Regions from separate parts of the Pseudahrensia aquimaris genome, predicted to be linked through region 1. Evidence: riboswitches for the same ligand, from Rfam matches in the RefSeq annotation. Region 1 holds a riboswitch; the other holds the start of a gene.
What was found. Region 1 has a riboswitch for S-adenosylmethionine ahead of ACFQ14_RS10315 (O-succinylhomoserine sulfhydrylase). Riboswitches for the same ligand answer to the same signal wherever they lie in the genome.
Positions count from the first base shown of each region.

Region 2: linked by a shared signal. The riboswitch ahead of metA (homoserine O-acetyltransferase MetA) and the one ahead of ACFQ14_RS10315 (O-succinylhomoserine sulfhydrylase) in region 1 are both predicted to bind S-adenosylmethionine.

Region 1 covers NZ_JBHTJV010000009.1:309,463-324,196, forward strand. Annotated here, with positions in the region: gene ACFQ14_RS10285 (ABC transporter permease) at 1-872, shown strand, start outside; gene cdd (cytidine deaminase) at 874-1,266, shown strand; gene ACFQ14_RS10295 (purine-nucleoside phosphorylase) at 1,269-2,069, shown strand; gene deoC (deoxyribose-phosphate aldolase) at 2,066-2,857, shown strand; gene ACFQ14_RS10305 (sulfate transporter family protein) at 2,843-3,529, opposite strand; gene ACFQ14_RS10310 (adenosine kinase) at 3,666-4,661, shown strand; gene ACFQ14_RS10315 (O-succinylhomoserine sulfhydrylase) at 4,658-5,836, opposite strand; SAM riboswitch at 5,937-6,014, opposite strand; gene ACFQ14_RS10320 (2'-deoxycytidine 5'-triphosphate deaminase) at 6,071-7,159, shown strand; gene ACFQ14_RS10325 (hypothetical protein) at 7,206-8,000, opposite strand; gene ACFQ14_RS10330 (RDD family protein) at 8,042-9,010, opposite strand; gene ACFQ14_RS10335 (stage II sporulation protein M) at 9,010-10,035, opposite strand; gene ACFQ14_RS10340 (DUF58 domain-containing protein) at 10,032-11,342, opposite strand; gene ACFQ14_RS10345 (AAA family ATPase) at 11,342-12,298, opposite strand; gene ACFQ14_RS10350 (hypothetical protein) at 12,264-13,646, opposite strand; gene ACFQ14_RS10355 (DUF4129 domain-containing protein) at 13,643-14,362, opposite strand; gene ACFQ14_RS10360 (ribonuclease T2 family protein) at 14,362-14,734, opposite strand, start outside.
Region 2 covers NZ_JBHTJV010000012.1:58,963-73,696, reverse strand. Annotated here, with positions in the region: gene ACFQ14_RS13230 (iron chelate uptake ABC transporter family permease subunit) at 1-461, opposite strand, end outside; gene ACFQ14_RS13225 (ATP-binding cassette domain-containing protein) at 451-1,281, opposite strand; gene ACFQ14_RS13220 (zinc ABC transporter substrate-binding protein) at 1,369-2,340, shown strand; gene uraH (hydroxyisourate hydrolase) at 2,360-2,716, shown strand; gene ACFQ14_RS13210 (Gfo/Idh/MocA family protein) at 2,713-3,729, opposite strand; gene ACFQ14_RS13205 (ABC transporter ATP-binding protein) at 3,729-5,276, opposite strand; gene metA (homoserine O-acetyltransferase MetA) at 5,317-6,240, opposite strand; SAM riboswitch at 6,315-6,392, opposite strand; gene ACFQ14_RS13195 (MFS transporter) at 6,415-7,587, opposite strand; gene ACFQ14_RS13190 (MBL fold metallo-hydrolase) at 7,695-8,471, opposite strand; gene hisD (histidinol dehydrogenase) at 8,634-9,938, opposite strand; gene ACFQ14_RS13180 (TRAP transporter large permease subunit) at 9,968-12,322, opposite strand; gene ACFQ14_RS13175 (TRAP transporter substrate-binding protein) at 12,435-13,547, opposite strand; gene ACFQ14_RS13170 (GMC family oxidoreductase) at 13,770-14,734, opposite strand, start outside.

The DNA.
Region 1 (14,734 bases):
CCGGTATTTTCGACATTGGGCTGGAAGGCAAAATGCTCGGCGCTGCTTTTGCGGCTGGTGCGGCAGCAGCCGTCACCGGATCTGCTTGGCTCGGCCTTGGCGCGGGAATCATCATTTCCGTCGCGCTTGCGCTCGTCCACGGCTTCGCCTCGATCACCAGCAAGGGCAATCAGATCGTCTCCGGCGTGGCGATCAACTTCATCGCGGCGGGTGCCGCGATTATCCTTGGCAATGCGTGGTTCAGCGCCGGTGGCCGCACGCCGCAATTGCCTCAAGACGCTCGGTTCACGCCCATTGAATTGCCGCTGGCGGAGACGTTGAACGTCATCCCGATACTCGGGCCGATCTACAAAGAGTTGATCTCCGGCCACAACCTCATCGCCTATTTCGCTTTCATCATGGTGCCGGTGACGTGGTGGGTTCTCTTCCGCACCCGCTTCGGCCTGCGCCTGCGCGCTGTGGGCGAAAACCCGGCCGCTGTCGATACCGCTGGCATATCGGTCACATGGGCGCGTTATCGCGCCGTGATCGTATGCGGAATTCTGTGCGGTTTTGCGGGCACGTTTCTCGCCATCGGTGTGTCGGCAGGCTTCGTCAAGGACATGACGGCGGGCCGTGGCTTCATCGCGCTCGCCGCATTGATCTTCGCCAAATGGCGGCCTGTTGCGGCCATGTGGGCCTGCCTGCTGTTCGGCTTTTTGGGTGCTATCGAAATCCGCTATCAAGGTGTTGCCCTGCCGCTGATTGGCACGGTGCCGGTACAGTTGATGCAAGCGCTGCCCTATATTCTCACGGTCATTTTGCTCGCTGGTTTCATCGGCAAGGCCATTCCGCCAAAGGCCGGTGGCGTTCCCTATTCGAAGGAGAGATAGTTTGAGCAGCAACGCCGATCTGTTCAACGCGGCCAAGGCGGCCATGGCGAACACCTATTCTCCCTATTCGAAATTCCCCGTTGGCGCGGCCATACGCTCGGCATCGGGGGTGATTTACGCTGGTTGCAACATCGAAAATGCGTCTTTTCCTGAAGGCTGGTGCGCGGAAACCTCAGCCATCGCCCACATGGTGACGGCAGGCGAGCGGGAGATTTCAGAAATTCTCGTTATGGCGGAAAAAGCCGACCGCGCCACGCCCTGCGGCGGTTGCCGCCAGCGCATCGCGGAATTTGCAAAAGGCGACACGCCCGTTCACCTGTGCGATTCCCAAGGCGTGGTGGAGACGCTGACCATAGCCGAACTCTTGCCCGCCTCGTTTGATCTGGAAGCCTAAGAATGAAAAAATTCCACGAAGTGCTGGGAGATTTCCAGCCGACAATCGCGATTGTCCTCGGCTCTGGCCTTGGCGGTCTCGTCGATGCTGTCGATATCATCTCCCGCACACCCTATTCGGAAATTGTCGAGTTTCCCGAAAGCACTGTATCCAGCCACAGCGCTGAACTGATCCTCGGCACGATTGGTCCCAACAAGGTCGCAGTGCTGTCCGGCCGGATTCACTACTACGAGCAAGGCAACGCCGCCGCGATGCGCCCCGCGCTGGAGGCCTTGGCTGATTGCGGCGTGCGCCGCTTGATCCTCACCAATGCGGCCGGATCGCTGGAAGAGGACATGCCGCCCGGCTCGATCATGCAGATCACCGACCACATCAATTTCTCCGGCACCAACCCGCTGATCGGCGAGCCGACGGATGCGCGCTTTGTTTCCATGACCACTGCGTATGATCCCGTCATGCGCAACCGCTTTGCGGTGGCGGCGGACGAGATCGATGTGCCTTTATCGGATGGCGTCTATATGTGGTTTTCCGGCCCAACCTTCGAGACACCAGCTGAAATCCACATGGCCCGCGTGATGGGCGCTCACGCCGTTGGCATGTCGACGGTGCCGGAGGTTATTCTGGCGCGGTTTTTTGAAATGGAAGTTGCGGCTTTCTCCGTCATCACCAATTTCGCAGCCGGAATGACGGGACAGGAACTCGGTCATGAAGAGACAAAGACAATGGCACCCAAGGGTGGCCTGTTGTTGACGCGGCTTCTGGCTTATGTGCTGCAAAAAGATCTGGATCGAGATATTCTATGACCGAGACCTTGGACAAAGACGTCCGCAAATCTGCTGCCGCCCGCGCCTTGCCGATGGTGGACCTGACCAATCTCAACGCCGATTGCAGCCACGCCGATATCGATGTTTTGTGCGAGCGAGCCCACACGCCCCACGGCAGGGTTGGGGCGATCTGCATCTGGCCACGTTTCGTCGCCCATGCCCACAAGGTTCTGACCGCCCGCGCGCGGGGAAAGGTCATCCCCATCGCCACGGTCGTGAATTTTCCCGGCGGCACGGATTTGCAGGAAATGACCGTGCTGGAAACCGCAACCTGCATCCGCGACGGGGCAGACGAAATTGACTTGGTCATTCCCTACGGTGCTTTCAAAGCTGGTGACGAAGAAGCTGCCAGTAAGCTGGTGCGAGCCATTGCCCAGCAATGTGCGGGGAAGGCTTTGTTGAAAGTCATAATCGAGACGGGCGAGCTGGGCAGCGATGAGTTGATCCGCAAGGCGAGCCATATGGCCATCGAAGCTGGTGCGAATTTCATCAAGACGTCGACGGGCAAAGTGCCGATCAACGCAACGCCCCACGCGGCTGAAATCATGATCCAAGCGATTGCCGATAGCGGTAAACCAGTTGGTTTTAAGCCTGCTGGCGGTGTGAAAACGGTGGAAGACACCGCAACCTATTTGGCAATTGCCGACCGCATTATGGGGCCGGACTGGGCCGCGCCGAAAACCTTTCGCTTCGGTGCATCCGGCGTTCTGGATGACCTTTTAGCGGCTCTCGATGGCGATGAGGCTGCAACGTCAGGCGGCTACTGAGCTGCGTGCGGCCAGTGCTTTGTAAACGTGGGTCATCAAGGCCCCTGCAAACAGCGGTGTCAGCAGATTGACGATCGGCACGGCCAGCAACGCTGCGATGGCAAGACCACCAAGGAAAATCGGCGTCCCGTTTTGCAGTCGTATGGCATCAGCTTGAGCCACAGAAACGTGGCGCAAAGCTGCGAACTGGAAGTATTCTCGACCCAGCAAATAGCCGTTGACCACGAAAAAGACCGGCACGCCAAGGCCGAAAAACAGCACCAAGATCAAAGCGGCCAAGTTTCCCAAAATCACAAGTCCGAAGAACCGCAGCGCGATCATGACCGATTGGCGAAGCGCCAGCGGTGTGCCGACGGGATCCTTAGGGTAATGGGTCCGTTCCACGGCTTCAGCCACCTCATCGAGAAACACGCCGGCAAACAACGACGTCACCGGGGCTATCAAGAAGCCCATTGCGATCAACAAGCCACCGCCAAGAATCCATGCCAGCGCAGTCGCTACCCAAGGCCACGGTCCGAGAAACGGCATCAGGAAAGTTGAGATCAACGCTTCCAGCACAAACCATAGGCCGATGAGCAACACGATGGTCAGACCAATCGATTTCCACAACACGGCACGGAACGGCGCGGAGAAAACCTGCGAAACTGATCGGGATATAGCGTTTGCGAGCATGGCTGGTCTTTGGTCACGAGGGGTCTAATTCCTCACCCACATGGGGAGCGTTCTGGCTCAAGACAAGTAACCCTTGGCGCAGCCGCACAGCTTCGCTAAAGGGGGCCAACTTTCTCGCCACCTTTGGGAGCTTACCTTGGCTGATCCTAGATTCGACGTGCTGACCGTCGGCAACGCCATCGTTGATATTATCGCCCGCGCCGAGGATGACTTCCTCGTTCGTGAAAACATCAACAAGGGCGCGATGAACCTGATTGATGCAGACCGCGCCGAGCATCTCTATGCCGCGATGGGTCCAGCGGTGGAGGCTTCGGGCGGTTCGGCAGGCAACACGGCGGCGGGCATAGCCAGCTTTGGCGCGAAGGCTGCGTATTTGGGCAAAGTGGCGGACGACCATCTGGGCGGCGTCTTCACCCACGATATCCGCGCCATTGGCGTTCACTTCGACACCAAGCCGTTGGAGAGCGTGCCGCCCACAGCGCGTTCGATGATCTTTGTCACGCCGGATGGCGAACGGTCCATGAACACCTATCTCGGCGCCTGCGTGGAACTTGGCCCAGAAGATGTTGATGCCGATGTGGTTGCAGCATCACAAGTGACGTATTTTGAAGGCTATCTGTGGGACCCACCCCGGGCCAAGGAAGCAATCCGCTTGGCGGCAAACATCGCGCATGAAAACAAGCGCCAAACTGCGATCACCTTATCCGACCCTTTCTGCGTGGACCGCTATCGTGAAGAATTTCTTGATCTGATGCGGTCTGGCACGGTGGATATCGTGTTTGCCAACGACGCTGAATTGAAATCACTCTACCAGACAGCGGATTTGATGACAGCGGTTTCCTCAGTGCGCGAAGATACGGCTCTGGCTGTGGTAACGCAGGGCGAGGAAGGGTCGATTGTTGTGACCCGCGAAAAGACAAGCGAAGTCGCAGCCCATTCTATCGACAAACTGGAAGACACAACTGGCGCTGGCGATCTTTACGCGGCTGGCTTTCTGTACGGTCTGACAACGGGCCGCTCGATGGAAGACTGCGCGCGCATTGGCGGCCTTGCGGCAGCGGAAGTGATCCAGCATATCGGCCCGCGCCCGCAAGTCTCGTTGAAAGACTTGCTGGCGCAGTCCGGTATTTAGACTTTCGCCAAGGCCTGCTCGATATCGGCGAGCAGGTCGTCGGCATCTTCCAGACCGAGCGACAGCCGCACCATGCCCGGCGAAATGCCAAGCGTGTCGCGGTCAGCGTCGGACAGGTTTTTGTGCGTGGTCGTGGCAGGATGGGTGATGAGGCTTTTCGCGTCGCCCAGATTGTTGGAGATCGCCACCAATTGCAGGGCGTTCTCGAAGGCAAACGCGCTCGCCTTTCCGCCAGCCAGCTCAAACGCGACCAGCGTTGAACCGCCGGTCATCTGCCGCTTGGCCAGCTCTGCCTGCGGATGGTCGTCGCGGCCCGGATAGATGACGCGCGAAACCGCTTTGTGCTCCGCCAGATGATCGGCGACCTTGGCCGCGTTTGCGGTTTGCTGCGCCACGCGCAACGGCAGCGTCTCCAGGCCTTTCAGCAAGACCCACGCGTTGAATGGTGAGAGCGACGGTCCGGTGTGACGGAAATAATCGTAGTAGTGATCGTTGAGCCATTCCTCATCCGACAACACGATGCCGCCGAGACACCGGCCCTGCCCGTCAATGTGTTTGGTGGCCGAATAGACGACCGTATGTGCACCCAGTTCCAGCGGCTTTTGCTGGATTGGCGTGGCGAATACATTGTCCACCACAAGCCGCGCCCGGTTTTCATTGGCGAGCGCGGCCACGGCTGCAATATCGCACAATTCCAGCGTTGGGTTTGTTGGGCTTTCCAGAAACAGTGTCTTGGTGTTGTGGCGGACGGCCGCCTTCCATGCGTCCATGTCCGCACCATCGACCAAAGTGGTCTCAATTCCGAATTGCGGCATCAGTTTTTCCACCACCCAGCGGCAAGAGCCGAACAGTGCGCGCGCGGCAACCACATGATCGCCAGCTTTCAGATCACACAGCAGGGCAGATGAAATCGCGCCCATGCCACTGGCTGTGCCAAAAGCTGCTTCCGCGCCCTCTAGGTCACGCATGCGTTCTTCAAACATGGAGACGGTTGGGTTGGCGTAGCGCGAATAGATGTAGCCCGGCTCGTCGCCTGCAAAACGCGCCTCGGCGGCCTCCGCGCTGTCATAGACAAAGCCTTGCGTCAGGTAGAGCGCCTCGGACGTCTCGCCGTGTTCGGAGCGCGTTTGCCCGGCGTGAACCAGCCTCGTTGCCGGTTTCCAATTCTCATTCATATTCTGTCTCCTGCTGTGCAGACGCAAACCGGCACAAAAAAACCGGCTTCGCGCCTTTCCCAAAATGGGTCGCAAAACCGGTTCCAAACTTGCAGACGTATCCTCCGCAAAATCGGCCCTTTAGCGACTTGTTTTAAGTGGCTGCAAGCCGACCGGCCAAATCACCACTGAACAAGCGTTGGATTAAGCCCCTTACCGCTTTGCGTCAATGGCGGTTGAGCGATACGAAACATCATGAGCAAACGTGCAGGCATATTGAGCGACGCCCAGATCGCCCAGCTTTTCGAGCAGGGTGCGTTGAAGGCTGTGCGCAAGTTGGATGGTGACCAGATTCAACCGGCTTCGCTCGATCTCCGCTTGGGCAAAAAAGCCTTCCGCGTTCGCGCTTCCTTCCTGCCGGGCCGCGATGCGACGGTGATGGACAAGCTCAAGCGCTTTTCCATGCACGAGATCGACCTGCGCGACGGTGCGGTGCTGGAGACGGGCTGTGTATATATCGTGCCGCTGCTGGAAAAGCTTGATCTGCCGAAAGCGATTGCGGCGTCTGCCAATCCCAAAAGCTCCACGGGGCGGCTCGATATTTTCACCCGCGTCATTACTGATAACGCCCAGCAATTCGATATAGTACCGGCTGGATATTCCGGTCCGCTTTATCTGGAAATCTCGCCACGAACGTTCCCCATTGTCGCCCGCACGGGCTCGCGCCTTTCGCAAATACGTTTCCGGCAGGGTAACGCGCTGCTGGACGCTGAAGAATTACTGGCCCTGCATCAGGCGCAAACGCTGGTCGCGGCAGAAGAGCCGAACATCGACGCGCGCGGCATCGCCATGTCGATTGATCTGACCGGTGATGAAAACGGCCTTGTTGGCTATCGCGGCAAGCGCCACACAGGCGTGGTCGATGTGGACAAAAAAGCGGCCTGCGATGTGCTCGATTATTGGGAGCCGATTCACAACCGCGGTTCAGATGACCTCGTGCTGGACCCGGATGAGTTTTACATCCTGGTATCGCGGGAGGCCGTCCATGTGCCGCCAAGCCATGCGGCGGAAATGGTGCCGTTTGATCCGCTCGTGGGAGAGTTCCGCGTTCACTATGCGGGTTTTTTCGATCCCGGCTTTGGCCACGCCAAAGCTGGCGGCGCAGGCGCACGCGGCGTGCTGGAAGTACGCTCCCACGAAGTGCCGTTCATTCTTGAGCATGGACAGATTGTCGGGCGTTTGGTCTATGAGCGGATGCTCAAAAAGCCCGACGCGCTCTATGGCGCAGACCTGAAATCCAACTATCAGGCGCAAGGCCTCAAGCTGTCCAAACATTTCCGCTAGGCAGGCTGCGAAGCGCCTCTTGGACGCTCCGCAGTTATCGTCTCGATTAGGCGAACACGTCCGCCAAGTCTTCCATGCCCAAGCCTTCTTTTACTTCTTTCAACCGTGCAAACAGAACGACCACGCCGATGGCGTAGATTGCCGTCGACAAGCCGTTGGCAACGCCCTGCACGATATAATCAACAATGGTATTGGGCGCAGTGAAAGACGCCAGCCCCGCGACGAGCATGAACAAGCCGGCGATGACGATGTTGATGATGAACAGCAAGATTATGTAGCCAAACACGGGCCAGCGATAGCCTTTGGTCAGTTCCGCACTGCGGCTTAGGCCGGAGAAGCCCGCGCGTTCAATAACGATTGCTGGCGCTGCAACACACCAGACTGTCAGGATGTAAAGGCCCGGCACAATCAACAATATAAAGCCGATAGACATCGCAATGGCGCTGACGATTGAAAGGACGGTGAGCGGAACAATCACGCTCAGCGCGGCACCGATATACACACTCAAGCGTGCTGGTCTGCCCAGTTTTGCGTCATAAGCCGCAAGAGCCAGAATACCCATCAGAAGCGAGGTGCCGACAAGAGACAGAATGCTTGCAAAAACCGTGGCCGTCCAAAAGCTGGTCGGATTGGTCAGTGAATTAGCGTCCAAAAGGGCGCTGCCAAAGAACATAAACGTCAAAACACTGATCGCGATCATGACCACCATGCCGATCACCGCAAACAAGCCGATGCGGCTTACAAAGATACTGAAGGTTTCACCCAACATCGTGCCGATGCCCAGAGTGCTTGGGGTGCCGCCCATCGTAGGGCGCGGGTTTGGTTGGGAAGTATCGCTCATCGTGTTTCCTCGTCGTTTGATCGAATCTTGTTACACTACCGCTATTTTGAGTCCTGCCCAACGTCATCGGCGCGGAAAAACTTGTCCTCGCGGGCATCGCCAAACAACTTGCGGCTTTCCAGATGTGCCCGCTGTGCACGGTAAAATGCGGACAGGAAATCACGTGCGTCGGCAGCTTCTATTCTTTCGCCGTAGCCGATCTTGGCGACGATCCGCTCGGTGATTTCGCGGATGTTCTTATCCTGCTGTTTGCGCGAAGACTGCGATACATCCTGCGAAACCCGCAAAACCTGCTCCAGCGTTTGCAGCTCGAACCGGCCATAATGATCAAGTTGATCGCTTGTGAAGACAAACCGTTCCCTCGCGCGCGTCGGGTCGTCAGCGGCCATATCCCGCAGCAGGACGGGGGCAGGGTCGTCAATCACGCAGGTATTGGCAACGATATCCCCGATGCGTTGGTTCTTCTTGCTGCGCCACGGCACAACAAACAATATCACCAGCCAGCCGAGCGCGGTGAGCGTGATCAAGATCGAATTGTTGCCGGACACCATCAGATAGGTGAGCGGTGCAAAGAACTCGATTTCCTTCAGCACATTGCGAACAACCACTTGATGCGCGGTCAGGCTGCGGCCATCCAGCGAGATTACCCGCAGACCCATCCAGCGTTTAGCCAGCGTTCGCCCGTTCCAGACCAGTTCGGTGACGATGTAATAGGGCACACGCACAAAGAAAAAGATCAACGCGCCAGCAATGGTTATCACTGTGCCGGAACCACCGCTTGCGAAGATCACCAGCAAAATCAACAAAAAGGCTATCATGAACGTGACCAAAAAATCGGTCAGTTGCGCGCCTGCGCGTGCGGAGATGGAAGCGAGCGTAAGGTTCAGCGGCACGCCTTCGGGTGGAATAATCTGAAACTGTTTCAAGCCGGATTCTTGCGCCTTGCGAGCCCGTTTTGTAGCACGACGCTGCTTCTCCTCGGGCGTTCTTCTGCGTAACGGATTGCGCATCAGCCCGCCTGCCGTTCGTTTGCGTTGATCTCTTCACGGCCGCAGAGCACAATCCATGCCAGCCAGAGCGCACCCGCGCCCCAACCGATTGTGATGCGCAGCCACGGATCTTGGACTGTCTGGCGAAACACACCTTCCAGAATTCCCGCCACGATGAGCATGATGGCTGCTAAGATGATCAGCTTGATCGCATCGCGCCCAGCCAGCCGCAGCGCATAGCTTCTCGTGTTGTTGCCGGGAAATAGGATCGCCCCTGCGAGCCGAAACCCGCCGGCCGCCGCCATCATGATGGCCGTTAGCTCGGTCACCCCGTGGATGGACAGCCAGCCAAACAGATCAAACGCCAAACCTTTTTCAGCGTGGATGGCGAAAAATGTGCCCAATATCGTGCCGTTGTAGAAGGTCAGTATCGCCGTTGGCAGCCCACCCATTACCCCCAAAGCAAACGCGAAAATGGAGACTTGCGTGTTGTGGGCAAACAGTGAGGTTGAAAAAGCTGTCAGTTGATCAAGCGAAGGCGGCGTGTCGTCGTAAATGACCCCGCGCAGATATTCGGCTGTTGCGTCCGGCCCGCGCCCGCCTGCCAAACCGCCGGGAACGAAAGAATAATACCAGCTGGAATCTTGCAGCGTCAGAAAGTAGGCAAGCGTCGCGCCCGATGCCATCGCGATGAAGGCCAGCAAGAAGGCCAGCCAAGAGCGGCGCACCGCTTGGGGTGCTGACGATTTGAAGTATCGGCCCACCAACCCGACCAGCGTATCGCGCGGCGCGTAGACTGCGAGATAGGCGCGCGCGCACAGACTTTCCAGATAGGTGAGCAATGCCCTGTCGAGCGAAATTTCACGGGCAAGCGAGAGCGAGTTCATCGCTTGCCTGTAAAGCGCGGTGAGCCGTTCGGCGTCTTCAAAACCCAGATTCTGAACGCCACTTTTTTCTACCCGCGTCACGAGATCGGAAAGCCGTTTCCATTCTTGTTCACGCTCTTTGCGAAAGCGCGCGGAGCGCATCAGGTCTTCGGTACTCATATCACCTCCCGCGCTTTGATATCGAGATAGGTGGAGAGCAATCGTGGCGTCATCTGGCCGGGATAGGTCTCGATCACATAGACACCCATCGCCGACATTTGGTCGAGAACGGAGCGGCGTTCTTTGAGCATTTCGGCGGCTGACACAGCTTTCGCCACACCATCCATGCTGGAGGTTTTGCCCATTGCGACCTCTTCCAGAACTGGGTCGCGCAGGCTCACAAAAATCACCACATGATGCCGGTTGAGAATGGTCATATGGTCGAGCAGCAATTCGGCGCTCAGCGGATCCGCGAAATCTGACAGGACCACGATGAGCGAACGCTTTTGCAACTTTTGTTGCAGGTGAGAGAGCGCCAGCGTGTGATTGGTGGCAACAGAACTGTATTCCAGATCAGCCATCTGACGGCGCATCAGCGCAAATGTCTTTTGCCCCGGCGCGGGCGGTGCGTAATGGCGCGGGCGGGCATCAAATCCCAGCAGGCCAACAAGATCGCCGCTTTGCAGGCAGGCCCAAGTCAGCGCCAGTGCGCTGTTGATCATGTGATCGATCATTGCCAGCCCGTCGATCTCCTGACGCATCAGCTGCCCGTTATCGACGGCCATGACGACCTGATGGTTGCGCTCCGCGCGCATTTCCTTGGCCAGCATTTTCTGGTGGCGGGCAGAGTGTTTCCAGTCGATAGACCGCGGGTCCATGCCGGCCACGTATTCGGTCATCTGGTGAAATTCCGACCCTTCGCCGCGCCACACAGTTTCTTTCATGCCGAAAAGAGCGGAGCGCAATTTCAGATCGATTTCACCTGATGTGATGGGCCGGATATTGGGTACAACGGCAACCGCATGGTCGATGCGGTGACTGGGCACGAATTCAATGAGGCCCAGGCGGCTGCTCCATTTAAGCCAGAGCCGTTCGATCATCCACGTTCCGCGCTTCACGCCTTTCAGGGGCAAATCGCAAACAAGTGCATCGTCTTGCGCGACGAAGGAAAACACTTCCGGCGCTTGCAACCCGTCCTGGGTCTGCACCCGCCCTTCAACAAACAGGCTCAGCAGCAGTGGCGAGCGACTGGACAGTCGAAGATGGAACTTCGCCGCTTCGCCCGTGAACACGTCGTTGGGCTGTATCGCTTCAAGCTGCACCGCGCCGCCGCGCAGGCTGACCGCTAAGTCTATCAGAACCGCTAGCACCAATCCGGCCAGAGGAAGGGTGGCAGCCTCCACCGGCAAGGCAGGCACAGCGACGCAGACGATTGCAAAGAGCAATCCCCCCAAAGCCAACCACAGAAGCCGTGCGGAAGGTCTCATCAGCGCGGCGCTTCCACCTGATTGAGAATTTGCTCCAGCACATCATCGGATGATCGGCCTTCGATTTCTGCCGTGGGCGAAAGCACGATCCTGTGGCGCATGGCAGGCGCAAACAGCATTTTCACATCGTCCGGTAGAGCGTAGTCGCGCCCTTGCAGCGCCGCACAGGCCCGCACTGCCCCGCAAAGTGCGTCCGCCGCACGGGTTGATGCGCCGTGGCTGATCGCGCTGTCGGTGCGCGTTGTCCGCACGAGCCGCAGCACATAGGCAAGAATGTCTTCTTCCAGACGGATTGTGTCGACCAGATCCTGTCCATCACGAATGGCCTTGCGCGTGGCGACCGGCTTGATGCCAATCTTCCGCGCATCGTGTTCCAGTGGTTGCAGCGCGTGGCGGCGCAGAATTTCCATCTCGTCCGCTTCGTTGGGAAAATCGAGAACCAGTTTGAACAGAAAGCGGTCCAGCTGCGCCTCCGGCAGCGGATAGGTGCCTTGGTGTTCAATCGGGTTTTGGGTGGCGACCACGCAGAACGGATCGCCCACGGCATAGTCCTTGCCGTCAATCGTCACCTTCCGCTCGTTCATGACCTGCAACAGCGCGGCTTGTGTTTTAGGCGGCGCGCGGTTGATCTCGTCGGTCAGCAAAATGTCTGTGAACACCGGCCCTTTGATGAGGTTGAACGCGCCCGCTTTGAAATCGAACACGTTCGCGCCCAACACGTCGCCGGGCATCAGGTCGGGTGTGAACTGAATGCGGCTGAAATCGAGCTTCAGCGATGTAGCCAAGCTCTGAGCCAACAACGTTTTTGCAGTGCCGGGCGGTCCTTCGAGCAGGCAATGGCCACGGGCGAAAATGCTTACCAGCAGCATATCAATAATGGCATTTTGCCCGTGCACCGCTTGTGCAACGGAATGTTTGATCTCAGCGGCGAGGCGCTGAAGGTCGTCCAAATTCATGACGAATCTCCAAAAGGGTCTTTTCAAAATCAGAAAGGGTTGCAGCAATCCGGCCCGGATCGCTCATCAGATAGCCGGGTGCGAGTTGCTCCACCTGCCGCGAAAGCCTGCCGCCCAATTCCGGGAAGCGGCGTGTGATCAGGGCAATAACCTGCTCTTCCCCCGCGCGCCCCGGTTTACGCTGGCTGCCCAACAGATCAATGGCAAGCCGCTCCAAGCGCTGCGTCACGTGAGAGGCTGCCAACGCTCCGTCGCTGCCGGATGCGCGCAGAATGCGAGTGTTGGCGTCAATGGCCGTCAGTTTCGATACCGCCATCGCGTTTTCGCCGTCCCCCGTATTGGCCGCACCAAAACGCACCCAAGCCCTCCACAGGGTAAAGCCACCAAGCAAGCCAGCCATCAGCCAAACGAGACTGAGCGGATAGCCAAAGAAGCGGGCAAGATCGGCGAAGGATCGGTCGCGAGACGGGCTGCGGCCTTGGCGGGATGGGGATCGCTCTCGTGTGCTGAAGTCGAAAACAATCGGCTTGTCATTTGCCAAGGCTTTCAGCAGTTCAACCGCAAAGACCGCATTTTCACCGCGCACAAGCCCGTGATTGTTGATCAGGTCAGGATCGGTCAGCAGCCAAAATCGAGCACTGTTTTCGCTTAAGGTGCAAGACAACAGGAACACCTCAGTGCCTGATGCAATGATGGGAACACAGCTGGTGTTTCGCAGCCGCGTGAGAAGCGATGCTGATTGCGCCGAGATTAGCGTTACGTCTGGCAACGTCATCGCGCTGATGGTGTCGGGCACGCTGTCGTTGCGTGCGGCTGTCAGGGGCACCTTTTCCAACCGATAGGGGCTTTGGGCAAATTCACCCAAATTCGTATCCACGACTGCAATAGAACCCGGATTGAGCAGCAGTTCCGGATGCAGGCGCTCCAACCGCAAGGTGCCGTAGCCCCATTTGGGTAGCACCAGCATCGTCGGCGCACCGGCAATTTTGTTACGCAACGCCGTGGTCGAAATATTGCGCAGGTTGCCGTCGAAATCGCTTTGCGCCTCGTCGCTTGAGCGCGCCGCCGTATTCGTATCATACAAAGGCAACACGCGCAGGCCGACTGCTCCTTTTTCGAGCGGCACGCCGTTCGAGACACTGCGCACATCAAGCCCGCTCTGGCGTGCATGATGCACAAGACCGCTCGTGCCGATCACCGAACGGTCGATAGGCGGCGGTTGGGTCCATATCCAGTAGAAGAGGACCACGCTTAACAGCACAGCCAGTCCGACGCCCAAAGTTGCCCCAGGATTGCCGGCCTGCTGTGCGCTCAATACTGTGTTGGAGCTTGCTTGGCTGGTGCTCATGGCGTCCCCCGATTGAGCGCCAAGACGGGCCGTGCTTGTTCCACCAGATCGCTGAGCCGCTCGGCAGAGAGATCGCGTCCACCAAATAGAATGGGTTCAGCTTGGCTGACCAAATCGGCAACCCGCTCTCTTCCTGCCCAGGTCTCTGGCAGCCGCGCCACAATATCCCGCGCGGTCAACGAACGGCGTACAGGCACATCGTTGGTTCTGGCAGCGCGGGCAAGAACGTTCACCATCAGCAGTCGAAGCGCCTGTCGTGGGTCGCCATGGCGCATAATGTCATCAACGGAAAATTCGTTGCTGGCGCTTACATCCATGCCGCCAACTTCCATCCCCTCAACATCAAATTTGCGGTCTTCAGCAGGCTTTGCAAACAGCCCGCCCCCCATCTTGTTTTGCAGCCACAGATAAAGGCCCAGTGCTACCAAAGCGATCAGCACGATGGTTGCGAATGTCTGCACCCAAGAGAAGTCTTCATTTTCCACCCGCCAGGAACGGTTGTTTGATCCCTGCGAGGGTCGCTTGGCATCGAGCGCGTCTTCGGGAGAAAGAATTATAACATCCGTGCGCTGCCAACGGGCCCGCAATTCGTTGCGCAGTTCGGTGTTGATTTCCGCCGCTTCGGTTGCGTCTTGCGCAGCCGCATGGGTTGCCGGAAACGCTGCCGATAAAAGTGCCATCACCATAAAGCTAAGCTGTATGAGGGCAGCCCGCATTATTGCAGCCCAACCGGATCGACAATGCCACCGGGGCAACCAGCGGAAATAGGCCGTGATCGCGAGGCGAGGCGTCCGATATCAGGATCAGCGCCAACCACTCCATTCAACCCCAATGTCAATTCAGTGATCAGCAGCCGGTTGCCATCGCGCTTGCACGCCACGCGTACCCGCTCGCCCGTGCCGCGCCCAAAGCTGTCGTCAAAAGCAGCGCGGATTTGGTTAGCGTTCAGCGTTTGCCCGATATTGGCCGAGAAAAGGCGCTGCACGGCAGACGTGTTGATCTTGTCCATTAAAGCAAGCGAATCGCGATAGTAAGTTTCTGCTGTGCGCGAATAGCACGTTCCGTGCTTGATCCATTCGTGCCGGTCG
Region 2 (14,734 bases), on a different contig from region 1:
ACGGTTGCGGCAAACAGATCTTCCCAAAAACGGGCCAATACAGCCAGAACAATCGCGCCACCAACAGCAATAGTCGCCAGGTTGGTTTTGGAGATGCTCAAAATATCGCCAAACAACAAAGCCTGAAGATCGACCTGAGGACCACTCATCAGCGAAAGCGCAAGAAACGAAGTTGCAAGTGCCCCGTGGGCCAAGATGCCCAATAAAACGTCCGATGAAATCGACAGCCTGTTCTGCAAGGCCGCCAAGAGCAGTGCGACGGCTGCGCAAACCCCGAAGACCGCACCCATCGTGCTGACCTGAAACAAAATTGCTAATGCCACACCCAGCAGTGCTGCATGGGCCAACGTATCGCCGAAATAAGCAAGTCGCCGCCAAACAACAAAGCAACCCAATGGTCCTGCCACCAGCGCGACCATGATGCCACCCAACAGGGCGCGAACGAAGAAATCATCCAGCATGATGTTTGCCCTCACCATGGTCGTGGTGATGTCCATCATCGGGATGGCAGTGGTCGGTGATTGTGCCATCGGCGTGCTGCACTCGCCCGTCTGGTAGGTGGGTATGGTCGTGTTCGTGCTGATAGACGGCCAGCGCTCCTGCAGCGCGGGCACCGAAGAGGTCGCGATATGCTGCGCTTTCGCTCACCATTTGTGGCGTGCCGTGGCAGCACATATGTCCGTTTAGGCAAATCACCTTATCTGTCGCGCCCATGACCAAATGCAGGTCGTGAGAAATGAGCAGAACCCCGCAACCCAGATCATCGCGCAGCGCACCAATCAGCTCGTAGAGTGCAATCTCCCCTGCAAAGTCCACGCCTTGCACCGGCTCGTCCAAAACCAGCAGATCTGCCTTGCGAACGATGGCTCTTGCAAGCTGGACGCGCTGGAATTCGCCCCCTGAAAGATCTCGAATTTGTGCATCGCACAAATTTTGTGCACCTGTTTTGTGCAGCGCATCATTTATCTGCTCTTTTGACGCTTTTCCCGTCAAGGCCATGAACCTTTGGACCGTAAGCGGCATTGTCCAATCGATTGCGATCTTTTGCGGCACATAGCCAACACGCAAATCATCCACGCGATCCGCCTTGCCTTCGGAAGCATCCAAAAGCCCAATCGCCATCCGCATGGTCGTGGTTTTGCCAGAACCGTTCGGTCCTATAAGGGTCACAATCTCGCCGGGAGCGACGTTGAAAGACACGCCGCGCACCAGCCATTTGTCTCCTGCGCGATGGCCGGCATTGGTGAGCGACACCAGAGGACTAGCATTTGGAATTTTCATTGTGGCTGTCACGATTGCGCCAAATTTCCGTTGGATTGGAGTGATTGCAATGTTATATCATAACAAACTAAACTTAAAGCAGGCGTCATGTCCCGTTCATCCCTTTTTGCTCTAGTCGCCACCTTTCTTGCTGCAACGCTGGCTCAAGCCTTTGCCGCGCCGAAGGTCGTTACGACGATCCGCCCTCTCCATTCCATCGTGGCCAATGTGATGGGAGACGTCGGGAGCCCGGTTCTGCTGCTCGACGGTGCAACCTCGCCCCACACGGCAACATTCAAGCCTTCGCAAGCACAGTTTTTGCAAGACGCTGACGCCGTGTTCTGGATTGGGCCGGTCATGGAAACTTTTCTCGCCAATTCTCTTGATACAATTCCCCAAAACGCAGTCGTCAAGGAAATGATGGAAGCAAAAGGCGTGACTACACTTCCGTTGCGCGGAAAACACGATCATGACCACGATCATAGTCACAGTAAAAAGAAGCACGACCACGACCACGACCACGATGACCATACCAAAGGTAATGATGATCTCAGTGAGGAAACGCTGGACGGTCACATCTGGCTTGATCCACAAAACGCTGCTGCCATGGCATTGGCGATTGCCGAGACTTTGGCGGAAAAAGACGCAGCCAACGCTGAAACCTATCGCGCCAACGCCAAAACCTTCGCGGCTTCGTTGAAGCCGTTAAGCGAGGAAGTGGCGGCGCTTCTCAAAGAAGTTTCCGGCCAAACCTATTTCGTCCAGCACGATGCCTATCAGTATTTTGAAAAGCGCTTCGGCTTGGCACAACCGGTTCCAGTGTCGATCAATCCGCAAACCCGCCCGGGTGCAGCCTCCGTGCGCGCATTGCGTGAACGCATGGCGCAAGCTGAACAGCCGTGCCTGCTGAGCGAGCCCCAATTGGGCTCGGCGCTGGCCGATTCCCTTGTCGCCGATAGCGGCGGACGTCTTGGTGTTGTAGACCCGCTTGGTCAAAACCATGAACCTGGCCCCGCTCTGTATGCGGCCCTATTGCGCGACATGGCGGCATCGTTCAAAGCATGTGTCGATGGTAGCTGATACTTCGAGCGCATAAGACATGGCTGACGGGTTCCTCACGACGCACATACTCGACACCGCACGGGGCTGTCCTGCCGCTGGCGTGCACATAACGTTGTTTCGTATTGATGGCGATAAACGCGTGCAGATGGTGACCAAGATCACCAATGGTGACGGTCGAACTGACAGTCCTATTCTGCCGAAAGGCGAAATGCGGGTAGGGACCTATGAATTGGTGTTCGAGATCGGCGCCTATTTCAAAGGCCATGCGCCAAAGTCCGATCATCCGTTTATCGATACAGTGCCAATTCGCTTTGGTATTGATGACGAGAACGATCACTATCACGTGCCGCTTCTGGCCTCGCCCTTCAGCTTCTCCACCTATAGGGGCAGCTAGAGCTTAATCCGCATGCCGCTTTCATCAGAACGATAGATTGCCTCTTCCAGCTCCAAATTGGCCTGATATTCGCGCGCCGTATTTTCTGGTGTCTCTCCGCGCAAGACGCACTCGACCACATGGCTCTGAAGCGCGTGCACGCTATTGCCTGCAAAGCCTGTCCATATTTGCGGCTTAAGCAGCATTGTTTCTTCCATCGCTCCAAAGCTGCGCAATACAAGCGAACCATCTCCGCTGAGACGGACGCATCCTTTCGTTCCTTCAAGCAGCGCTTCGCCAAACGTCAGACGTGTGTTGTGTGATGCGTGGTCGAGATGGCGGTTCCCGTCGAACACAGCGCGCATCCCGTTTTCGAAGCCGAAGATAAAGTGTCCGGCGTCTTCACCCGCTAGCGCAGGGTTCAATTTGCGTAAATCAGCATAAATTGACGTCGGCTCGCCAAACAAAAAACGGAACACATCAATGTAGTGAATAGCCGTTTCATGGATGAGAAAGCGCTCCATGGTTTGAAAATATGGCTGCCGCTCCAGATAAGCGTCCGGCCCCTGTCCGTCACCGGTGCGTAGCCTAAATGTGAAATTCTGGACTTCGCCCAACCGCCCATCGTGCAGCACAGTCTTCATCGCGCGAAACCAAGGCTGAAATCGGAAGTTCTCGTGCACAATAAGACGCACGCCAGATTGCTGAGCGAGTTCCGCCGCCTGTCTTGCTTGCGCACCACTGACGCAAAACGGCTTTTGACAGATGATCGTCTTCACGCCTGCATGGATCAGTTTTTCGATCAGGCCAAAATGCGTATCGGGCGGTGTGATGATGTCTACGATATCGGGTGACGTTTCGCGCACCATCGCGTCCACATCATCGTAAGCAGGCACCTGTGCTTTGCGCGCTTGCTCTATGTCGTTGTCGCAGCAAGCAACAAGTTCTGCGCCATTAATTCGGGTCCAAGCGTCTCGATGAAACAAGCCAAAATAGCCCGCCCCGATGCAACACACCTTCAACGGCCCGCTCATCAGGCGGCTGCTTCGTCTGTCACGCCAGCCATCAAAAGGCCAAGTTCGCCTTCGCTGGCGCTTGCCTCGCGTTCGCCGACGATCTGTCCATCGAACATCACCAAAATTCGGTCGGACAGTGCGCGAATTTCGTCCAACTCCACCGACACCAAAAGAACGGCTTTGCCGGCATCGCGCATTTCGATGATGCGTTTATGGATGAATTCAATCGCGCCGACATCTACACCGCGAGTCGGTTGGCCAACGAGAAGAACGCCGGGGTCACGTTCCATCTCTCGCGCTAATACAATCTTTTGCTGGTTACCGCCGGAGAAATTGGCCGTTTTCAGGCGCGGGTTGGGGGGGCGGATATCGTATTTCCCGATCTTCTCAATCGCATCTTCCCGCATCGCATCAATTTGCAAAAATGGCCCGGACACAAACTCCGGATCCCCATGATAGCCAAGGATCGCGTTTTCAGATTCCTCGAACCTCAGCACCAGACCTTCATGATGGCGATCTTCCGGCACATGAGCGAGGCCGCGCTTGCGCAGCTCTGCCGGGTCTGCCCGAACGCCCGAAGTGATCGGCGTCCCATCCAGCATGATAGCGCCGGATGAGAACGGTCGCATACCGGCAATGGCTTGCAGCAATTCCGATTGCCCATTTCCCGCCACGCCCGCAATGCCAACGATTTCGCCGGCGCGTACGTTGAAGGAAACATCTTTGACCATGTCCACGCCGCGTCCGTCGCGCACTGTAAGCCCGGCCACAGCGAGCCGCACCTCACCGGGGGAAGCTTCCTCTTTATCGACCTGTAGCAGAACGCGCCGACCAACCATAAGTTCGGCCAGTTCCTCAGGGCTCGTTTCAGCCGTTGTGCGTGTGGCCACCATTTCACCGCGCCGCATGACGGAGACTTCGTCAGTGATGGCCATGATCTCGCGCAGCTTGTGGGTGATGAGAAGGATCGTTTTCCCCTGGTCTTTCAACTGCTGGAGAATGCGAAACAGATGGTCAGCCTCCGCGGGCGTCAGCACGCCCGTTGGCTCATCGAGAATGAGAACGTCTGCCCCGCGAAACAGCGCTTTGAGAATCTCAACCCGCTGCTGCAGGCCTACGGGCAAATCTTCGATCAGCGCATCGGGATCAACCTTCAACCCGTATTCTTCCTCCAGCCGCAACAGTTCTGCGCGGGCTCGGCGCATGGCGGAGTTAAGAATGCCGCCGCCTTCCGCGCCTAGAATGATATTTTCCAGCACCGAGAAGTTATCAACCAGCATGAAGTGTTGATGCACCATGCCGATGCCGGCCGCGATGGCCGCTTGGCTGTCTGCGATTATTGCGGGTTTTCCCTTTAGGCGAATTTCGCCGCTGTCGGCCTGATAAAACCCGTAGAGGATCGACATCAGCGTTGATTTACCAGCACCGTTTTCGCCGATAATACCGTGAATTGTCCCCGGACGAATTTTCAGATCAATGTCTTTGTTGGCATGCACAGGGCCAAATGACTTGTTGATACCAACAAGCTCAATAGCCAATGGTGCTGTGTCGGTCGCGCTATTCATTCAGGCACTATAACGGCCCTTGAGCCAAGCGCTACACCCATCAACCGCTTTTGCCGATCTCGTTAATGTCGAACGGAGTGGACTGGTAAATCTGATTGATCCAATTACCAAACAACAGGTGAGCATGGCTGCGCCATCGGTTCTGCGGTGGCATGGCAGGGTCGTCTGCCGGGTAATAATTGTGCGGCACGTCAATGGGCGTGCCGTTGGCGACATCTCGGTCGTATTCCTCTTTTAGCGATGTAGAATCGTACTCCACATGGTTGAAAATGTAGAGCCGCTTGCCTTCCTTTTCAGAAATCAGGCAAGGCCCGGTCACGTCGCTTTCCATCAGCAATTCCAGCCCGTCATGCTGCAAAACATCCACGCTGCGCACTTCCGTCCAGCGCGACACCGGAATGGAAAAATCATCTGAAAACCCGTGAAGGTAGGGTGAGGCAGGTTTCAAATTGCGGTGGCGATAAACGCCGAAGGCCTTCTGGTCGAGTGTGTATTTTGGAACTCCATGAAAGTGCCAAATCGCGGCCATCGCGCCCCAGCATATGTTGAACGTCGACAACACATTCGTGCGCGTCCATTCAAAAATTTCGGACAATTCGTTCCAGTAGGTAACCTCTTCAAAAGGAAGCGTTTCAATGGGTGCACCGGTGATGATGAAGCCGTCAAACTTTTGATCGCGGATTTCCTGCCACGTTTGATAGAATGAAATTAGGTGTTCTTCATTCGTGTTGCGTGATTTGTGTTCGCTCATTCTCACCAGCGTGAGCTCCACCTGTAGCGGCGTTGCGCCGATGAGGCGGGCGATCTGTGTCTCGGTGCGAATTTTGTTCGGCATCAGGTTCAGCAGGCCGATTTTCAGCGGGCGAATATCCTGCCGCGTGGCGGTCGCGTCATCCATCACCATCACACCTTCGGCTTCCAAAGTAGCGCGGGCGGGCAGTGTGTCAGGGATGCGGATGGGCATTGAAACAAACTCCATTTGGTCCCTAATGCGGACACAAAAAAACCGATAACGAATTCGCCATCGGTTCCATCTGCTGTTGAGAGCAAGCGGCCTTTTAGCGAATTGTTTAACGTGGCTGCAAGCCGACCGGCCAAATCACCACAGCGCTCAATCTAGGCACGACTTCAGGTTCGGTCAATCGGCTATGCGGCGATGGCGGACCATGCAGAATATCCCAAAAGCCGGGCCAAGTGCGGTCAGCGCGATGACCAGCGCCCAGCCCGTTTGCGCCGCTAGCCAAGGCGCGATCTGCACCGTGAAGAATGTCAGCGCGAAACCCAGTGCTGTTTGAAAGGTCATCAAGCTGCCGGCTGCCTCTTGCGGTGCCGCATCGGCCACCATTGCGGAGAACTGTGCTGAATCGGGGATGACCGAGGCGCCCCATACCAGCACCACGATCACGGTGATCCATACGGGGCCGCCAAACGTCAACGCTGTCGCCAACCCTGCCAGACCGCTTACAGCCATCGCGATGCCAGCTACCTCTGCTTTGCCGATCCTGTCGGCAAACAGTCCTGCGATGATGCTGAACACACCACCCGTCGCGATGGACACAAAGGCCAGCATTGTGGCTGCCGCAACGGCACTTTCTGCCGTCATTGTCGCGCTGAACGAAACCGCACAGGCTGCGGCGATCCAAGCCCACATGACGTAAAGCTCCCACATATGGCCCAGATAACCGCCATAGGCATAGCGGATGCGTCGATCGTGCCACGCAAGAGAGATTGCGGAGATTTGAAACCGCGCCGCTTTCGCGTAGTGCGGTCCAAGCTGCACAAGCAGCGCCAATAATCCGCCGGATATTGCGGCAATTGAAGCGATGGTAACTGTAAAGCGCCAATCCGCACCGCCAGTTGTGGAAATGAGATACGGCAGGGCGGAACCAAGCGTTAACGCCCCAATCAACAGCCCAACCAGCGTTCCACGATCTTTCTCTCCCCAACCCACAGCGATCTTCATCCCCACTGGGTAAACCCCAGCCAACAGAGCGCCCGTAGCGAAGCGTGCGAAGATCGCCGACGCCCCACCTGGTTCTGCAATCAGAAGAATTGCATTGCAAAGCCCTGCCGTGACGGCGCAGACGGCGAAAACACGTCTTGGGTCATAGCGGTCTGCAAGACCGAGAATTGAGGAGGCGAGAGCTCCAACCACGAAGCCGATCTGAACCCCACTCGATAGCATTGCCTGACGGACTGGCGACATCGCAGCCTCACGCAGCATTTCAGGTAGAATGGCAGCGGAGACGAACCACAGCGACAGCGCGGCAACCTCAGCAATCATCAACAGGGCAATCGACCGAAATTTCATTGGAAGACTTGTCAGAGAAACAGGCACCCACCCCACAACAAATGAAAACCGGCGGCAACTCGAAAGAGCTGCCACCGGTTTTAAGTCTTCAGCAAATTTGGTGAGGCTTAGCCGCCGTACCAGTCGCCCAATTTGACCACCGCCGCGTCACCGACCAGCTCGGCAAATTTCTGCGGATCCTGCGTGCCACCATCGCGGCCACGATAGTGGTATGGATAAACGAATTTGGGTTTGAACTCTTTCACCGCTGATGCCGCAGCTTCTGCTGGCATGGTGAAAGGCAGGTTCATGCACACAAACGCCAGATCAATGTTTTCCAGCGCACGCATTTCCGGAATGTCTTCCGTATCACCTGAGATGTAAACGCGGAAGTTGTCAAAGTTCAGGACGTACCCGTTGTCGCGCCCCTTTGGATGAAACTTCTGCTTGTCCTCGGCCAGATTGTAAGCGGGTATTGCCTCAATCTTGATGCCCATTGCTTCGCCGCTCTCGCCATTGGAAATCACAGTATTTTTTGCCTTCATGGCATCTGCAATGTCTTCGCCCACTTTCGGGTTCGTCATGATGACCGTTTTGTCCTTCACGACTGCATTTAGCGTGTCTTGATTGAAGTGGTCGCCGTGGTGGTGGGTAATCAGAACGAAATCTGCGTCGGGGAAATCCGCGTAGGCAGCCGCATCGCCCACCGGGTCTATGTATAGCGTTCCCTTGGGCGTTTCCATCACGATGGACGCGTGGCTGATGGGGTGAACGGTGATCGTTCCGCCATCGGTTTTGAATTCGTTAGGCAGGTGACCACCTGCATTAGCGTAAAATGGTAAGAACGTGATCGTGCCTGCCGCAGCGGCGGATGTGGCGATAAACTGGCGTCTTGTTTGTTTCATAGGACAGCTCCAAAAGCGCGCGTTTTCGCGCGACATAACGACTTCGGGCTCCCGTCCGAATTATGGTATGAACCTCTGTTCTGAATAAGGAAAATGGCGAATTGCCACATCCATGCCGTACCGCTTTAAGTTTTTGGCAAAGGCTGTGCCCGATGGACTGACCTAGCCGATGCCCAAATCAAAATTTTCACCTTCGAAATACTTCCGCAAACGTGCATCACCAGCCCGAGCATGACCTTCCATACCTTCCAGTCGTGAAATCCGTGCCGCCGCCTGACCGACCTCGCGGTTCGCCTCGCGTGTCATGCGCTGGGTGGTGACGACCTTCATGTATTTGTGCACCGAAAGCCCACCCGTGTAGTGGGCGGCGCCCTTGGTCGGCAGGATGTGGTTGGTGCCGGAGCACTTGTCGCCGTAGGTCACGGTGGTTTCCTCGCCGATGAACAGCGAGCCGTAAGACTTGAGCCGGTCGACATACCATTGGTCGTCCGCCGTCTGCACTTCCAGATGCTCGGAAGCGTATTCGTCGGATATGATGCAAACCTCTTCGCGCGTGTCGCACAGGATCACCTCGCCATAATCGCGCCAAGCGACCTCCGCAGCATGGGCAGCGCCTTCCGGCAGGGCTTTGATCAGGCCATCCATTTTGGCCATCACTGCGTCGGCTAGGCTTTGCGATGTGGTGAATAGCCAAGCGGGTGAATCGAGGCCGTGTTCGGCTTGGCTCACCAAGTCTTCGGCAACGATTTGCGGGTCAGCAGTCTCATCCGCGATGATGCCGATTTCGGTGGGCCCGGCGAACATGTCGATGCCAACACGGCCATAAAGCATACGCTTGGCCTCGGCCACGAAACGGTTGCCGGGGCCTGCGAGGAAGTTTGCTTTTTTGCCCGTGAACAGCCCGAACGTCATTGCCGCGATGCCCTGTACGCCACCGAGCGCCAGAATGTGATCGGCGCCGCACAGGTTCATCGTGTAGAGAATTGCCGGGTTTATGCCTTCGCCAGGTTTCGGTGCGGAGCAAGCAACCACATCCGGCACACCCGCAACCTTTGCAGTGCCGATGGACATAATCGCGCTCGCCACATGGGCATAACGACCGCCCGGCACGTAGCAGCCCGCCACCTGCATCGGGATCAGTTTTTGCCCCGCCCATAGGCCGGGCGACAGCTCGGTTTCAAATTCTGTGATCGAGGCTTTCTGCGCTTCGGCAAATTTGCGCACGCGGTCATAGGCAAACTGAATATCGTCTTTCAGCTTCTGCGGAACTTTCGCCCCGGCCGCCTCAATCTCTTCCGGCGTAACGACGATATTCCCGTCGAATTTGTCGAGGTCGATCCCGTATTGCCGAGCAACATCCTCACCGCCGGCTTCAATCTTCGCCAGCATATCGCTCACGATTTCGCGGGTTTGATCTTCGCCGGTATAGGCAGTTTTCTCGGCTTTTTTCAGATAGGTGATGGGCATTTTATGACACTCTTTTGGTGGTGGGTGCTTTATTCGGTCCAGCCGGAATAGCTAAAGAAACCCGGCGATCCGTTGGCCGACAGGAAGTCTGGCAGCCACAATGCGAAGCCGGGAAAGGTGAAGATCAAGGCAAGGCCGATCACTTGAATGACCATGAATTGCATCATGCCTAGGTAGATGTCTTTCAAATCCCATTCCGGCACGACGCCTTTGAGGAAATAGGCCGACAGCGCCACGGGCGGCGACAGCCATGCCGTTTGCAGGTTCACCGCCACGAGGATGGCGAACCATGTCAGGTTGACGTTGAGGCTGATGAGCAGCGGCACCAATATTGGCACGATGATGAGCACAATAGGCACCCATTCCAGCGGCCAACCGAGCAGGAACACGAGGGCCATCACAAAGATGAGCATCGCCATGATCGACAGGTCAAATGACAGCAGAAGCTCAGTGAGATATTTCGGTGTGCCAAGGTTCGAGAAGACCGCGCCAAAGAAGTTGGATGCGGCGACGAGGAACATAATCAGAACCGAGATTTCCAGCGTCTTGATGAGCGCGTCATAGAACTTTTTCACCGTCAAACGGCGATAGGCGAGCGACAGCAGGATGGAGCCAAACGCCCCGCAAGCCGCCGCTTCCGCAGGCGTTGCCCAACCGGCCAAAATGGAACCCAAGGCAAAGGCGATCAGCACCGTTGGCGGCACAAGGCCCATGAAGAATTCGTACCAAAGGTCGGAGAAGTAGAACCCGCCCGGTTTGGTGGCCCGCGCCCATTTGTAAACGACGAACATGCCCACCAGCCAAAGGATCGGAATGATCAAACCGCCCAGCGGGATAAATGCCAGCGACCCGGCAGCGCCCAGTGTGATGAGCCAGAAGAAGGCAACGATGGCGAACAGAACCAGAGAGACTTCCACTAGATAGTATGGCGACGTCTCAGGCTGTTCGTCCGGCGGGAGGATCGGGCCAAGGTTCGGGTTTATCCAGCAACGGCCGAGCGCATAGACCATGTAGAGGAAGGCTAGCAGCACGCCGGGAATGATGGCCGCGCGGAACAGGTCCGTCACCGGCACTTCCAGCACCGGCCCCATGACGATCAGCATGATCGACGGTGGAATGAGAATGCCGAGCGTGCCACCGGCCGTGATCGTGCCAGCCGCAAGGCGCACATCGTAACCGGATTTGTTCATAGTCTTAGCGGCCATGATGCCGAGGATCGTGACCGAAGCGCCGACAATACCGGTCGCTGCGGCAAAGACCGTGGAGACGAACAGCACCGCGATGAAGAGCGCCCCGCGCGTACGGCTCATCATAAGCTGCACAGCGTTGAACAACCGCTCCATTAGGCCTGCCTGTTCCATCACGATCCCCATCAAGATGAACAACGGCACGGCGACCAATTGATCGTCCAGCATCGTGGAATTAACCTGCAGCGTCATCAGGAAGAACGTCACCGCGCTGCCTGCGCCCCACGAGCCGAAGGTGAAGGCAAGGAAGATCAGCGTGAACGAGATCGGAAAGCCAACGAAGATCGAAAACAACATCGCGCCCAGCATGAACAGGCCGATAGTCGACTTCGCGAAGCCAAACCCGCCACCAAAAGCGGCTTGGAACCAATCGTCGAACGGAACCGATTTGGGGTAGAAGATCGACACGAAGATCACAGCCAGGATGACAAGATAAAAGGGCAGGATCTTCAGGAACAGTGCTTCGCGCTCTTTGCCCATTTGGTGAAAGGCGCGGAACAGTTCCGGCAGGCCTTGCAGCAGAAGCAAGAATGCACCAATCGGCATAAATATGCGCGCAGGCGCGAGGAACGGCGCCCATGTGGAATCGCCAGCCCGTTCCCAGCCGTTGATGTTGAAAATGTCGTTGCCAAAAGCGCTCAGCGCGTATTCGCCCGACGACCAGAAAAAGAACAACATCGCGGGGAAATAGAAGGCGAGATAGAGCGAAGCATCCACGGTCGCCTGCGTTTTGAGCGTCCAATTGCGGTAGAGAAAGTCCGCGCGAATGTGTACGCCGCGCATCAGCGCATAGCCAGCGGTCGCCATGAAAATGACACCGCCCAACATGCGGCTGACGTCGTAGTTCCAAAGCGTCGGCCCAAGCCCCCAGGCAATCGCCGTTTCGTTCATGCCGTAATCGGTCAGCACCGCAAACGCCTTGCGGGAGACAACCTCGAAGACGGTGCCAAAGATGAGTGGAATGAGCAGCAGGCAGAAAATCCGGCCTGCCCACAGGTTCAAAACGTCGATGAAAGCGGTGATCGGGCGCTGCCACGCGGTCATGTCCTCGGGCGTTTGACCAGGCTCTTCCGCGCGCCGCTCGGCGATCAGTTCATCGGTGATATCCAGATCACCGGGAATGACTTCCTCTGCCATTTAGGCTCTCTCCCGAGGTGTTTCCCAATTCAAAAAGCCTCACTCAGTGAAAGGCATTGCGAATGGGGAAAGGGCGGGGCTGTTTGAACAACCCCGCCGCAATCGCTTTGTCTTACTTCTTCAGGCTGTCGGCATAGGCCTTGCCCAGCGCCGCGTTAGACGCTTGCGCACCGGCCCAGAACGGCACCGCAACTTCCGCGAATGCTTTCTGGCTGTCATAGACAGTTTTGAAGAAGGCGTTTTCATCCGCGTTCTTTTCCAGCAACGCCTTGGCGGCGTTCATGTAAGCTGGGAAGTAGTCGGCTGGCGTGTCATGCAGGATGACGCCATCTTCTTCCACGAGCTTTTTCAGCGCCTTGCCGTTTTCATAGATGCGGTAAGACATAGCTTTGGAAAGCGAAGCGTTCGCCGCAACTTCCAGCGCCTTTTTCTGATGGTCCGTCATGGCGTTATAGACATCGCCGTTGATGTACATATCAGCATTCACGACCACCTGGTGCAGGCCCTGAAGGTAGTAGTGTTTCAGGACTTTCTGGAAGCCAAACACCGAGTCAGGCTTCGGGCAGCACCATTCAGCAGCATCAATTGTGCCTTTTTCGAGAGCCGGCAGAATGTCTCCGCCGCCCATAGCAACCGAGGCTACACCGATATCCTTATAAGCCTGACCGGGAATGCCGGGAGGCGTGCGGAAACGGTATTTGCGGAAATCGGCCATAGACGTGATCGGCTCTTTGAACCAACCCAACGCTTCCGGGCCAACCGGCTGCAACATGAAGCCTTTCACGTTCACGCCCATTTCTGTCCAGAGCTGGTCATAAAGCTCCTTGCCGCCAGCGAACTGGAACCATGACAGGAACGCGAGGTTGTCCATGCCGATACCGCCACCTGCAGGTGGGGAGCCGAACAGGGCCGCTGCGGGGTGTTTGCCCGACCAGTAGTGCGTCCAGGCGAAGCCGCCTTCGACCAAGCCTTTGTCGACGGCATCAAGCACGCCGCTGTTGGCAACAACCGCACCGGCTGGCAGCACTTCGATGGTCACCGGGTCGTCTTTGGTCAGCGCCAGCACATCTTCTGCGAAGTTTTGCAGCATGACGACTTCGTCAGCAGAAGCTGAAATCACCGATTGAACGCGAATATTGACCGGCGCTGCGTAAGCCGCCGTGGCAACGGTTGCTGCGACAGCGGTTGCGGCAAGAGTTTTGCCGAATTTTGCAAGAACAGACATGGTATTCCTCCCTGAGTTCGTTCTTTCCTCCGACGGATGCGATGGCACCGGACGCCCCGCCGAAGGATCGGGGCCGATGCGCGTTCACCGCATTTTCTGACGGCTGATCGAACGATCTTCCGCCGGTTTATGACCCGCAGCTTTTCTCCGCTGCGGTGCATTTTGAGCCAAATCAACGGCGCCTCCCGCGCCGGCTTCATCAGCTTGAAACCTGTATTCGCGTCAGGCAGCGTCCTCCAAAATGAAGTCACTCACCCGCTCACCGATCATCATAGCAGGCGCATTGGTGTTTCCTGAAACGATCACCGGCATGATAGAGCAATCAGCCACCCGCAGCCCGTCCACCCCGTGAACCCGCAAGCGTGGATCAACCACTGCACGGTCGTCCTTGCCCATTTTGCAGGTTCCGGTGGGATGATAGATTGTCGTCGACGTGTTGCGCGCCCAATCGAGCAGCGCGTCGTAGTCTTCATCATCGACCGCCGCCCCCGGTGCGTATTCTTCGATGATCTCTTCTTTCGCTGGCGAGAACCGCGCGATGCGCCGTGCAACGCGAATGCCCTCCACGATGGTTTGTTGGTCAAGCGGCGTGGAAAGATAATTTGGGTGAATGACCGGATGGTCATCGATGCGGTTTGAGCGCAGTTCCAAATGACCGGCGCTTTCCGGCCGCATCTGCAATACTGACGCAGTAAACGCGTTGAACGGGTGTGTGCCTGTGCCAACCTTGTCCGTCGAGAACGGCTGCAGGTGAAACTGAATGTCGGGTGTTTCGAGTTCCGCGCGGGTTTTGAGATATCCCGTTCCGAGGCTTGCGGCCATCGTCATCGGCCCTGTGCGCTTGAGCGCATATTCAATTCCGATCAGCGCCTGCTTCCACAGCGAATTGGTTTCGGTGTTGATGGTTGAAGACCGGCATTTGAACACGGGCCGCGCTTGCAAGTGGTCTTGCAGGTTTTGCCCCACGCCCTTCAATGCCTTCTTGACCGAAATGCCATTGGCCAACAGATTGTCTGCTGGCCCAATGCCGGAAAGCATGAGAATTTGCGGCGAACCAATCGCTCCGGCAGACAAGATCACCTCGCGCCGCGCCCGAACAATCTGATCACCATCGCCGCCGCGGGCGACAATGCCGACGGCGCGGTCATTCTCAATCAGCACTTCTTTGGTGATGAGACCTGTGAGAA